DNA from 3 places in the Staphylococcus sp. 510 genome. Region 1 is predicted to be linked to each of the others. Evidence: riboswitches for the same ligand, from Rfam matches in the RefSeq annotation. Region 1 holds a riboswitch; each other region holds the start of a gene.
The links. Region 1 has a riboswitch for S-adenosylmethionine ahead of AC2D8K_RS06610 (Na+/H+ antiporter NhaC family protein). Riboswitches for the same ligand answer to the same signal wherever they lie in the genome.
Positions count from the first base shown of each region.

Region 1 (4,611 bases):
TACCTTCGATAATATTTTGTTTACCATTTCTACTATCAACGATACGATACTTACCACCTTCTTGGACATCAGCTTCAAATGATTTATTCGTACGTTTCGACGTCATAAACCATTGTTTGAGAATATCTTCTTTCGTCCAAGCTTCATAAATTGTTTCTGGTGAATATTTTAATAAACGTTCAATATCAATTTCTACATATTCATTTTCCACATTATACTTTGCCACTTTCAGTCACCTACTTTCACTCTTAATACTATTTTAACGTATTTGTTCAAACTTCCAAACATTTATACATTAAAAAAGATTGCGCTTCTACACATTTAGTCTAGTTTACCATTAAAACGCTGACTTGAAACATTTTCTCTGTACTGTTCTATTTATCAATTAAAAAACCGAGACTAAATCGTCTCAGTTTATAATCGTTTTATGCTTTGTTTTTTAATTTTGGATAACCAATTAAAATAGCAATCAATCCGCATACACCAAGCATGATAGGATAAATACTATAAGGAACGAGTAAGAATGGTGAGATGCCCGCTACTCCTGCAGCTGAAATCACTTGAGGACTATATGGTAATAAGCCTTGGAAACACCCACCAAATATATCTAAAATACTAGCTGATTTACGTGGATCAACATCATATTCATCTGCAATATTTTTAGCTAATGGTCCTGACATAATGATTGAAATAGTATTATTAGCTGTTGCAATATCTGCCACACTTACTAAACTGGCAATGCCTATTTCAGCTCCTCGTTTAGATTTCACGCGACCTCTGACTACATTTAACAACCAATCTATACCGCCATTATGTTGAATAAGTCCTACTAAACCACCAATTAATAAGGCAATCATAGCAATATCTTCCATACCTATAATTCCTTTAGATACAGCACTTAGTAATCCTTTCCAACCAAATGAGCCATCAATAAGGCCAATGACTCCAGATAAAACTGTCCCACCAATAAGGACGATAATCACATTGACACCAACTAGCGCTAGTATCAACACCAATAAATACGGAATGACTTTAACTAATTGGAAATCATAACTTTTAGAATGATCCATGGAAATTCCATTTGTTAGGAAAAATAGTACAACTATGGTTAATATCGCACCTGGCAAAACAATTCTAAAGTTTACTTTAAATTTATCTTTCATCTTCGTATGTTGTGTACGTACAGCCGCTATCGTAGTATCAGAAATCATAGAAAGATTATCTCCAAACATAGCGCCACCAACAACTGTAGCCATAGCTAAAGCTGCAGATACATCTGTAGCTTGTGCAAATCCAAATCCTACTGGTGCAATAGCTGCTACTGTGCCTACTGATGTTCCCATTGAAATAGAAACAAACATACAAATGATAAATAAACCTACTATAATTAAATTTTCAGGGATGAGAGACAATCCCAAATTTACAGTAGAAGTCACACCACCCATTTTCTCTGTAGTCGTAGAAAATGCGCCTGCTAAAATAAAGATAAGCATCATTAAAATAATATTTGAATGACCTGCACCTTTAGTAAACACTTCAACTTTAGTGGCAAATTTTTCTTTGCGATTCATCAACAAAGCAACGATTACTGTAATCGTTATCGCAACATTTAACGGCATCGTCGTGAAATCACCCGAGATGATACCTACACCTAAAAATAACAACATAAATAATAATAACGGAAATAACGCCCAAGCATTACCCTTTTTAGTTTCTTTCATCATTAGACCTACTTCCTTACAAAAAATACCTCTCTTCTTTATGATAAAGAAAAGAGGTCCATCTACAACGATTATCCCCTTATCTTCAAACCTAGATAGGTTACTGGAATTGGCACATGATTCAATGTTGCCGAAGCTTCATAGGGCCAGTCCCTCCACTTCTCTTGATAAGTGATTCATATTTAACGTTTACGTTACAAGATAATTCCTATGACGTCAATCATAAATTAAAACTTCGTCGTAAAATATTTTTCATAAATAATTAATGCAACAGCAACTACGAATAACATTGCAATAGCTATACCAAAGGCGACCCACCATTTTAAATAAAGTGATACCATCATTAAAATAATAGAAATGGTTGTCATACTAATCATCAGTATTTTAAATTGTCGTTCACGTTGTTGAGAGATCACTTTATAATCTCGATGGTTTTTCCTTTGCGTATCATCATCAATTTGTAATTTAGTTTCTATATAAAAAACAAACGTCATAGTTACCAATACAATTAAGAAAGTAATCCATGTATAATTTTGTTGAAATAATATCATCATAAAAAATACAATCCATAAACAACCGATAATAATACCTAATAACCGGTCGATTGTTTTATTAATCCATATGATATGATTTTTAATATTTTTATTAACAAAATACAGATTTTTTAATGCATTGGTAAGCGCAAATAAAAGTATTAAAATGATTAAAAACCATTGATTCGTAGTAAATAACGAAAATACAACTATAGCGATTATACCTATTATGAACGGAGCAATCCTTATAAACGTATCTTTCACCATGTTATTACCTCCTTTAGATATAAGATTTCTATTGCAATTTGTCGTATAAATTACCTATCCCTTAGATATATCTGTATTCTTTAATTAAATTCCATTCATTAAAAAGGTTAATAATTTTATATTTTTATTTTACATTAAACATATTTTTATTCCAAATTCATAATAAAATTGGATATAGTTATCATATAATTTGTCACAAAAAAATGGTCGATAAAGTATTAACACTTTATCGACCAACTGCTATTCATTAGTTAATTTGAATGCCGCCTGTCACACCGAAGACTTGTCCGGTTGTATAACTTGATTCTTCAGATGCTAAAAGTACATATGTTCCTGATAGTTCAACAGGTTGACCTGCACGGCCAAGTGGTGTATTTTTACCGAATTTCGGAATATTACGTTGTGGTTGTCCACCAGTAATTTGTAAAGGTGACCAAAATGGTCCTGGTGCCACACAATTGACACGAATACCTTTTGCGCCAAGCTCTTCTGATAAACTTTTCGTCAATGAGATAATGGCAGCTTTTGAGGCGGCATAGTCGTGTAAGATAGGGCTTGGATTATATCCTTGAACAGATGACGTTGTAGTAATTGATGCCCCAGGTTGTAAATACTCTAATGCTTTTTGTACTGTCCAAAATATTGGATATACATTGGTTTCAAATGTCTCTTTAAATGATTGAGTATCAAATCCTCGAATATCATCATGGTATTGTTGATGTCCAGCGACTAATGTTACATTATCAAGTCCACCAAGCTGTTGATGTGCTTCTTCGACCATGTCATAGTTAAATTGTTCATCACGTATATCACCAGGTATTAGCACTGCTTTTTGTCCCGCTTCTTCAATCACTTGTTTAACGTCTTGTGCGTCTTTGTCTTCACTTGGAAGATAATTAATCGCAACATCTGCGCCTTCTTTAGCATAAGCAATAGCTGCTGCGCGTCCAATGGCAGAATCGCCACCTGTGACTAACATTTTATATCCTTTTAATCGCCCGTGTCCGACGTATGATGTCTCACCGCAATCTGGTTCAGGCGTTAATTGACTTTGCAAGCCTGGAAGTGGCTGCTCTTGTTTTTCATAGTCTGTTGATTTGAATTTATTTCTAGGATCTTGTGCTGACATTTTAAATTCATCTCCTCAATTTGTATATGTTGTCATATACCCAAGGTTATCCAGATGTTAATCATATTATCTTTATACAATGTATAGTGACTATTGATTCAGAAGACGTTTCGCCAGTGTCACAAAATAAGTTGGCACTTTTTCTAAAATACGCTCATCTGGATCATATAAAGGATGATGTAAGTCATACTCACTATTAGATCCTATGAATGCAAATACACCAGGATACGTTTCTGTATAACCTGAAAAGTCTTCACCAATCGTTAATGGTAAATCCATCATTGAGACATGATAACCGATATCTTTTGCTACTTCTATCGCCATATCAGTTAATTCATCATCATTAATTACTGTTCCAGGAAGTCGTGTATATCGGCAATCTACCTGTATATTAAATGTTCGTGCTAAACCATCAGCAATATCATTCATTCGTTGTTTGATATATGCTCTATGTTCTGGTTTAAATGAACGGACAGTCCCTTGTACATAGGCTTGATCGGCAATGACATTCCATGTATTTCCACATGAAATTTCACCAATAGTAACAACTGCATTATCAAAAGCAGATAAATTTCTACTTACAATCGTTTGTAAACTATTAATCAGTTGACCTAAAGCAACGGTTGGGTCATTACCCTGTTCTGGTTTAGCAGCATGTGCCCCTTTTCCTTTAATCTCAAATTCGAAGCGATCTACAGCAGACGTAATAGGCCCTTTCTTTATAGCAAAGTCACCAATGTCCATCGTTGGATAATTATGGAATCCTAATACTGCTTTCACACCATCTAATGCCCCTGTATCTACTACCTTTTTAGCTCCATGACCTAGCTCTTCAGCCGCTTGGAATATGATTCTCACTCGACCATTTAATTCACTCTCTTGGGCTTTCAATTGTGTTGCAACCCCTAATATACTTGCCATATGAATATCATGACCACATGCATGCATGACACCTTGATTG
Region 1 covers NZ_JBXVVK010000007.1:19,826-24,436, reverse strand. The annotation lists gene AC2D8K_RS06615 (SRPBCC family protein) at 1-226, opposite strand, end outside; gene AC2D8K_RS06610 (Na+/H+ antiporter NhaC family protein) at 426-1,721, opposite strand; SAM riboswitch class I at 1,798-1,895, opposite strand; gene AC2D8K_RS06605 (hypothetical protein) at 1,949-2,521, opposite strand; gene AC2D8K_RS06600 (SDR family oxidoreductase) at 2,769-3,650, opposite strand; gene AC2D8K_RS06595 (amidohydrolase) at 3,741-4,611, opposite strand, start outside.

Region 2 (4,611 bases), on a different contig from region 1:
TGGTTTCAGTGCTAGTAAAACATACGACTTAGAAGTATGGTTACCAAGCTATAACGACTACAAAGAAATCAGTTCATGTTCAAACTGTACTGACTTCCAAGCACGACGTGCCAATATCCGTTTCAAACGTGATAATGCAGCTAAACCTGAATTAGCGCATACGTTAAACGGTAGTGGTTTAGCTGTAGGTCGTACATTCGCAGCAATCGTTGAGAACTACCAAAATGAAGATGGTACAGTAACAATCCCTGAAGCCTTAGTACCATTCATGGGTGGTAAAACTCATATTCAAAAGCCAACTAAATAATTTAGATTGTTAGCGAATAAATAGCTATACAATGCGCGGTAATGAAGAGCCATCATTGCCGCGTATTTTTTATGCGAATAATCAAAAGTAAGAGGGTAGGGGAGGGTCATTAAGTAAAATTTAGATGCAAAAATAGAGGGGACGTCTAATTGTTTACGGAAAATTCTGTCATATTATAAACGCTTTAGTTGCGACGTTTTTAAACCGATGGTTGTCTTACGTCACACATACCGACGTCTAAAGTGATTGCCGTTTTCATCATTGTATATTAGACTTGAGTTTATTATTTAAACGTAAATGCATTTGGTACTAGAAAGGGGAGGCAAGATGACCCATCTCACATTTAGACAAGGTGTTAAAGAATGTATTCCAACATTATTAGGATATGCAGGTGTTGGTATTTCATTCGGTATTGTTGCTGCATCTCAAAAGTTTAGTTTATTAGAAATTATATTACTTTGTTTAATTATTTATGCTGGTGCGGCGCAATTTATTATATGTGCGTTAGTCATAGCTGGAACACCGATAACAGCGATAGTGTTGACAACGTTTATTGTTAATTCACGTATGTTTTTATTAAGTATGACGTTAGCACCTAATTTTAAGTCTTATAGTTTATGGAATCGAATTGGACTTGGTTCTTTAGTGACCGATGAAACATTTGGTGTAGCCATCACACCTTATTTAAAAGGTGAGCCAATTAACGATCGTTGGTTGCATGGTTTAAACATTACAGCATATTTGTTTTGGACCTTTTCTTGTGTAGTTGGTGCTATATTCGGCAAATATATTTCGAATCCAGAGATGTTAGGATTAGATTTTGCGATTACGGCTATGTTTGTATTTTTAGGTATTGCTCAATTTGAATCTGTTAAAAAGTCTAAGATCAACATCTATCTTGTGCTTATTCTATGTGTCATTGTGATGATGTTAACGTTAAGCTTTGTTATGCCTTCATATGTAGCGATTATTATATCTGCGGTTGTCGCTTCTACATTAGGGGTGGTGATGGACAGATGATGACAGATCAACATATGTTAATCATTATTATTCTATGTGGTATTGTTACGATTTTAGTTAGAGTGATTCCATTTATGATGATTTCACGAGTGAATTTACCTGACGTTTTGATTCGATGGTTATCCTTTATTCCAATTACACTTTTTACAGCGCTCGTCTTGGACGGTTTGATTCAACAACATGAGGGTAGTGTAGGCTATACACTCAATGTGCCATTCATTATTGCATTAATACCAACTATATTATTAGCCATCTATACGAGAAGTCTAACCTGGACGATTTTAGGTGGTATTGCATTTATCGCTCTGTTGAGATTCTTTCTATAGAAATCAAGGTCTACATATTGAATTTCGTGATGGAGTTAGTTAAAATTCAAGTAGTTAGAAAATTTAGATAATTAATGTATTTATTCAAAACTTAATCATAAAATCTTATTCAGAGAAGTTGAGGGACTTGGCCCATAGACGCTTCAGCAACCGGCTACAAAGAATACGAGTACGGTGCTAAAACCAACGAGCACTCGAATGATAAGTACTGAACCGCTTCTTACTTTTCATAGAGTAAGAAGCTTTTTTTATTTAAAGGAGGATGGATTCATATATGTCGAATTATACAGTTGATACATTAGAATTAGGCCAATTCACGACAGAGTCTGGAGAAACGATACAAAACTTAAAATTAAAATATGAACATGTAGGTTTTCCTGGACAACCATTAGCATTAGTTTGCCATGCACTAACTGGCAATCATCTTACATATGGTACAGATGAACATCCAGGTTGGTGGCGTGAAATTATTGATGGCGGATATATGCCTATTAATGATTATCAATTTTTAACATTCAACGTGATAGGGAGTCCATTTGGTTCAAGTTCAAAGCATAATGATCCACATTTTCCAGATCATTTAACATTAAGAGATATCGTACGTGCACTTGAGAAGGGGATAGAAGCACTAGGATTTAATAAAATAGATATTTTAATCGGTGGTAGTCTAGGAGGTATGCAAGCACTAGAATTACTTTATAACCGACGATTCCAAGTGGATAAAGCGGTCATACTTGCTGCTACAGATAAAACATCATCGTACAGTTGTGCCTTTAATGAGATTGCTAGACAAGCGATTCATATCGGAGGTAAAGAAGGTTTAAGTATTGCCCGACAATTAGGATTTTTAACTTATCGTTCTTCTAAAAGTTATGAGCAACGCTTCACGCCTGAAGAGGTAGTTAGTTATCAACAACATCAAGGTAATAAGTTCAAAGAATCATTTGATTTATCATGTTATTTAACACTGCTGGACGTCTTAGATAGTCATAATATTGATAGAGGTAGAGATGATGTTGATGAGGTATTTAACTCATTAGACACAAAGGTATTAACGATGGGATTCATAGATGATTTGTTGTATCCAGATGATCAAGTATTAGCGACAGGGCAACGTTTTAAATATCATCGACACTTTTTTGTACCAGATAATGTGGGGCACGATGGTTTCTTACTTAATTTTGAAGATTGGGCACCTAATTTATATCACTTTTTAAATGCGAAACATATTCGACGATAATGACTAAAACCATGTTCTAACGTTAATTTTATAAGGTTGAATATCGATTTTAAAAGTATAGTATATAAAGAGAATACAAATCGAGAAATTAAATAGGTGACTATGAGATGAAACAATTGATAATTATATTAAATGCATTGAATTATATAGTTATAGCATCATTAATAATATTCAACTTCAATAATCTATCTGAAAAGGGATTAGATATATGTAGATATTTCCTATTTATTAGTTGTGTTTTACTTATATTTTCATTAATTATGTATTTATTAACTAAGAAAGAATTTGTTTTAAAAAGTAGTTTTATTAATCTAATTAATTTAATTGCCATATTTCCAATTCTACTTTTAATAATGATTTGATTTTCATATTACTATGCTTGCTTTTAAAAGGTTTATCGTAATGAATTTTAATTAAAAATTTGTAAAAACTATAGATTATTTCACTCTAAAGTACTGCTGGAATTGACCGACATAAATATCAGTAGTACTTTATTGTTTATTTTTTTCAAAGAGGTTAAAATGGTAATTATAGTCAAAAAAAGTATGGGAGTGGCGTGTGTGTTTTCAAAAATACAACCTAAAGCAACTATTATAGGTACATTAGCATTAGTGATAGTCGCTTTAGTAACACATGTATTACCTATTCTCGGCTTAATTTTATGTTTATTTGCAACAATCCCAGGTGTCGTATTATGGAACAAATCTATTCAGTCATTTGGAATTAGTGCCTTAGTAACAGTTATAATTACAACATTATTAGGTAATACATTCGTCTTAAGTATAATGGTTTTAGTGATTTTAACGAGTTTAATCATTGGACAATTACTTAAGGAAAGAGCAACAAAAGAAAGAATTTTATATGTAACAACGGTATCTCTAAGTTTAATGACATTGATAGGATTCATGTTATTACAAGTATTTGATAAAATCCCAAGAGCAGCCGCATTAGTTAACCCTGTTAAAGAAACCGTTCATAACATGTTATTAACAAGTGGAGCAGATGCTGATTACAGACAGATGCTTGAAGAAAGTATCCGCCAAATGACGGTCCAACTCCCTAGTTATCTCATTATTATCGTTTTTCTTTTCGTTTTAATTAATCTGATCATAACATTTCCAATCCTTCGCAAATTCAAAGTAGCTACGCCAATATTCAAACCACTATTCGCTTGGCAGATGAATCGTACGCTATTAACAATCTATATTATTGATTTACTTTGTGTAATGTTTGCGACCCAACCAAGTACGTTCCAGAGTATCGTCTTAAACTTTGAAGTTGTGTTATCATTAGTGATGTACATTCAAGGGATGAGCGTGATACATTTCTTCGGAAAAGCGAAGCGACTACCGAATGTAGTAACTATCATATTAATGGTTATAGGGACATTATTAACGCCAATGACTCACATTGTAGGGTTATTAGGTGTCATCGATTTATGTATCAATTTAAAACAACTAATGAACAATAATAATAAAAAGTGATGAGAGGTGGAAGAATGAACCGTCAATCCACTAAAAAAGCTTTGCTCATACCATTTATTATAATGGTACTGACTGCTATAGCATTAGTCATCGTTTGGTTTATATTTAACCAAATCGTGGCAGGCATAGCTGCAGGAATATTACTAGTAATGATTATTGCTAGTGGATTCTTGCTAAGACAAGCTTTTATGAAAATGGACAGTTATGTGGATGGTTTAAGTGGTCATATTACAA
Region 2 covers NZ_JBXVVK010000014.1:17,736-22,346, reverse strand. The annotation lists gene serS (serine--tRNA ligase) at 1-307, shown strand, start outside; gene AC2D8K_RS10665 (AzlC family ABC transporter permease) at 635-1,327, shown strand; gene AC2D8K_RS10660 (AzlD domain-containing protein) at 1,324-1,653, shown strand; SAM riboswitch class I at 1,756-1,861, shown strand; gene metX (homoserine O-acetyltransferase MetX) at 1,928-2,893, shown strand; gene AC2D8K_RS10650 (YybS family protein) at 3,439-4,377, shown strand; gene AC2D8K_RS10645 (DHH family phosphoesterase) at 4,392-4,611, shown strand, end outside.
Region 2: another riboswitch for S-adenosylmethionine. It lies ahead of metX (homoserine O-acetyltransferase MetX); the one in region 1 lies ahead of AC2D8K_RS06610 (Na+/H+ antiporter NhaC family protein).

Region 3 (4,611 bases), on a different contig from region 1:
TTTACTTTTATTTATTGAAAGCACCTTTGTCAGAAATATGTTCCACTTCAGGGCCGAATTTTTTGAAGTTATCTTCAAATCGTTGGATAAGATCATTTGCTTGTGCTTTATATTTTTCAGCGTCGCTCCAAGCATTAATAGGATTTAAAATAGTTTTTGGTACATCTTCGATTTCAACTGGAATATTTAAACCAAATGTTGAGTCTTTTGTAAACTCTGCATCTTTTAATTTACCTGAGATAGCTTGGTTAACCATTTGACGTGTATAGTGTAAACTAATTCTTCTACCAACACCATATTTTCCGCCAGTCCATCCAGTGTTAACTAAATACACATCAACATCATGTTTATCAATTAATTCACCTAATAGGTCTGCATAAACAGTTGGATGAAGTGGTAAGAATGGTGCGCCGAAACAAGTAGAGAATGATGGTTCTGGTTCAGTTACACCACGTTCAGTACCTGCTAATTTAGACGTGAATCCACTTAAGAAATGATACATTGCTTGATCTTTAGTTAATTTTGAAATTGGAGGAATCACACCAAATGCATCTGCAGTTAAAAAGATAATCGTATTAGGATGTGCTGCTTTTGAAGGTAATACAATATTATCAATATGATGAATAGGGTATGCCGCTCTTGTATTTTCAGTGAATTTATTATCATCGAAATCAACAGTACCATCTTCTTTAACGACTGTGTTTTCTAGGATAGTGCCGTATTCAATAGCATCATAAATTTGTGGTTCTTTTTCTTTTGAAAGATTGATCGCTTTTGCGTAGCAACCACCTTCAATGTTGAACACACCATTTTTATTCCAACCATGTTCATCGTCACCGATTAATTTTCTTTCAGGATCAGCTGATAACGTTGTTTTACCTGTACCTGATAACCCAAAGAATAATGCGACATCGCCTTTTTCTCCTACGTTAGCAGAGCAATGCATACTCATAATATCTTGCATAGGTAATAAGTAGTTCATTACTGAGAAGATACCTTTTTTCATTTCACCAGCGTATTCTGTGCCACCGATTAAAATAACCTTATGCTTAAATGATACAATGACAAACGTTTCAGTTTTCGTACCATCAACTTCAGGATCAGCTTTAAAATGTGGTGCTGATACAATTGTAAAGTTAGGTTTGATTGATTTTGCTTCTTCTTTAGATTCAGGACGAATGAACATATTATGTGCAAATAAATTATGCCATGCTAATTCGTTAATGACAGTTAATTTTAAACGTGAATCTTTATCACTACCTGCGTAGCCGTTAAACACATATAGTTCATCTTTTTTACCTAAGTAATCTAATACTTTATTATAAAGTTTTAAGAATGTTTCTTCATCGATAGGTTGATTGACGTCTCCCCAATCTACATTATCTCTATATGAAGGTTCAGTAACGATAAACTTATCTTTTGGTGAGCGACCAGTATATTTACCAGTGCTTGCGTTAATAGCGCCTAATTCAGTAAGTTCACCTTCATTATTATCTAAGATCTTATTGTAAAGTTGAGTTGTTGATAGTTGAAACTTCGTTGATGGTTTTTCTAATAATTGTTTAATTTTTGTCGTTTCAGAGTATGTATCAATCGACATACTTAATCCCTCCAGATAGTTATAATGTAAGCCTTTACATTTCAATAGTATAACATATCAATTTAATTAATCCACCGTAAATTATTACTAAAATAACTTAAATCATAAATTGACATTAATTCTCTTATTAGGTAGTATTAATTTTAACGGATTCTCTTATCCTGAGTGGTGGAGGGACATGGACCCAATGAAACCCAGCAACCTCTTTTTACATATAAAAAGAAAGGTGCCAAACCGTTTGCAGACACATAATGTCTGAACGATAAGAGCGAATGGACGTATAAGAGCCTTCACTCTATCTAGGTAGTAGTAGAAGGCTCTTTTATTTAGCTCATATAAAAGAGAATTATCGTAATATATTTTAAAAGGAGCAAAACATGACTAACAATAAACGATTATTTACTTCAGAATCAGTAACTGAAGGACATCCAGATAAAATTGCTGATCAGGTATCTGATGCAATCTTAGACGAAATTCTTAAAGACGACCCTAATGCACGTGTCGCTTGTGAGACAACAGTGACAACCGGAATGGCATTAATTTCAGGTGAAATTTCAACAACGACATATGTTGACATTCCAAAAGTAGTAAGAGAGACAATTAAAGATATTGGTTATACACGTGCCAAATATGGTTATGATTCACAAACAATGGCGGTTTTAACTGCAATTGATGAACAATCACCAGATATCGCTCAAGGTGTTGATACAGCATTAGAATACCGTGATGATATTTCTGAAGAAGAAATTGAAGCAACTGGTGCAGGTGACCAAGGATTAATGTTTGGTTATGCTACAAACGAAACAGATACTTATATGCCGTTACCTATTTTCTTATCTCATCAATTAGCGAAACGTCTATCAGATGTACGTAAAGATGACATTATAGATTATTTACGTCCAGATGGTAAGGTTCAAGTCACTGTAGAATATGATGAAAATGATAAACCTAAACACATTGATACTATTGTTGTATCAACACAACACGCTGAAGATAAATCGTTAGAAGAAATTCAAAACGATATTAAAAAACATGTCATTTATCCAACTGTTCCAGAATCATTAATGGATGATAAGACGAAATTCTATATTAATCCTACAGGACGTTTTGTAATCGGTGGACCACAAGGGGATGCTGGATTAACAGGACGTAAGATTATTGTAGATACGTACGGAGGTTATGCACGCCATGGTGGTGGTTGCTTCAGTGGTAAGGATCCAACTAAAGTAGACCGTTCTGCTGCTTATGCTGCAAGATATGTAGCGAAGAATATTGTTGCTGCAGAATTAGCTGAACAATGTGAAGTACAACTTGCTTATGCTATTGGTGTAGCTGAACCAGTATCTATAGCTATTGATACGTTCGGGACAGGTAAAGTGTCTGAGTCTGAATTAGTAGAAGCAGTTAGAGCAAACTTTGATTTAAGACCAGCTGGTATCATTAAAATGTTAGATTTAAAACAACCTATTTATAAACAAACTGCTGCATACGGTCATTTTGGACGTACTGACATATTATTACCATGGGAAAAATTGGATAAAGTCAACGTTTTAAAAGATACGATTAACAAGGCTTAAACAAAATAGCATGTGAGATGTTTGAAATATAATAAGATAAATTGCGACAAGATGTCGAAAATGTCTTGATTATGTTTTATAATTAATTGTATTGATCATATAAAAGGAGCGTTGATGTGATGAGTTTATCTTCACCTATTGGTATAGGGTTAATTGTTGCAGTAGTTATTGCAATTATCTTTTTTGTACTATTTTTAATTGCATTAAATAGTAAGAAAAAGATTAAGCAACAAACAGAAGAAGAATACCAACAAAAAGAACAAAGTATAAAGGCATCTCATGAAGAAGCTTTGGAAAAAGAACGTATTGAGAATAAAAAGACAGTTACGAAACAAAAAGAAGATTATGAAGCTACAGTAAATAGTAAAGAAAGAGAAATTGATGCATTAAAGCTATTTTCTAAAAACCATAGTGAATATGTAACTGATATGCGATTAATTGGTATTCGTGAGCGTTTAGTCAATGAAAAACGTATTCGTCCTGAAGATATGCATATCATGGCTAATATTTTCTTACCGACAAATGAATTAAATAAGATTGAAAGAATTAGTCATCTCGTTCTTACACGTACTGGATTATATATTATTGATTCTCAATTATTAAAAGGTCATGTATATAATGGTATTAGTGGCGCTCAATTTTCTGAGCTACCAACAATGGAACAAGTATTTAATACGTTGGAATTAGATAAAGGAACGCCTCAAACATTAGTACTTGATCAAAATAGTGACGAAAAATCATTATCATTTATAAACTATTCAGATGAGATTCAACAAATACAGAATGTAGCTGGTGACTTACAAAGTAAATTAAATACTAAGTATACACCAACATCTATTCTTTACTTTAACCCTAAAAATGAAGGGGATGTTACTATTTCTAATTATGCTCAAAATAGTAATGTCAAAGTATTAGTTGGACCTGAACAACTAGATGAATTCTTTAACAAATTTGTATTCCATGGACGTATTCAATATAATGTCGATGATTTACAACAAATCATGGAACAAATCGAATCATTTAATTAAATATCAACGAAGCTAGTAGGGATTTTATCTCTACTAGCTTTTTTAGTTTTGAGCACAGATATTGAAATTTATATGACTTATGTTTAATCTGAGTTTTATCTACTTTCATAGGGTATAGAATATTGAAATTGTATTTAAGGAGTGGGAATGTATGGATAATATTAAATTTTATAATGGTCATACGATGCCGAAAGTTGGTCTAGGTACATTTAGAGTTGAAAATAATGATGATTGTACAAAAGCTGTTAAATACGCAATTGAAAATGGATATAGAAGTATCGATACAGCAAAGGTATATGGTAATGAAGAAAAGGTAGGACAAGGTATTAAAGAAGGGCTTGAATCTGCAGGCTTAAAACGTGAGGATTTATTTATTACCTCAAAATTATGGTTAGAAGATTATGGT
Region 3 covers NZ_JBXVVK010000009.1:115,374-119,984, reverse strand. The annotation lists gene pckA (phosphoenolpyruvate carboxykinase (ATP)) at 8-1,600, opposite strand; SAM riboswitch class I at 1,754-1,869, shown strand; gene metK (methionine adenosyltransferase) at 1,978-3,177, shown strand; gene AC2D8K_RS08570 (NERD domain-containing protein) at 3,297-4,205, shown strand; gene AC2D8K_RS08565 (aldo/keto reductase) at 4,357-4,611, shown strand, end outside.
Region 3: another riboswitch for S-adenosylmethionine. It lies ahead of metK (methionine adenosyltransferase); the one in region 1 lies ahead of AC2D8K_RS06610 (Na+/H+ antiporter NhaC family protein).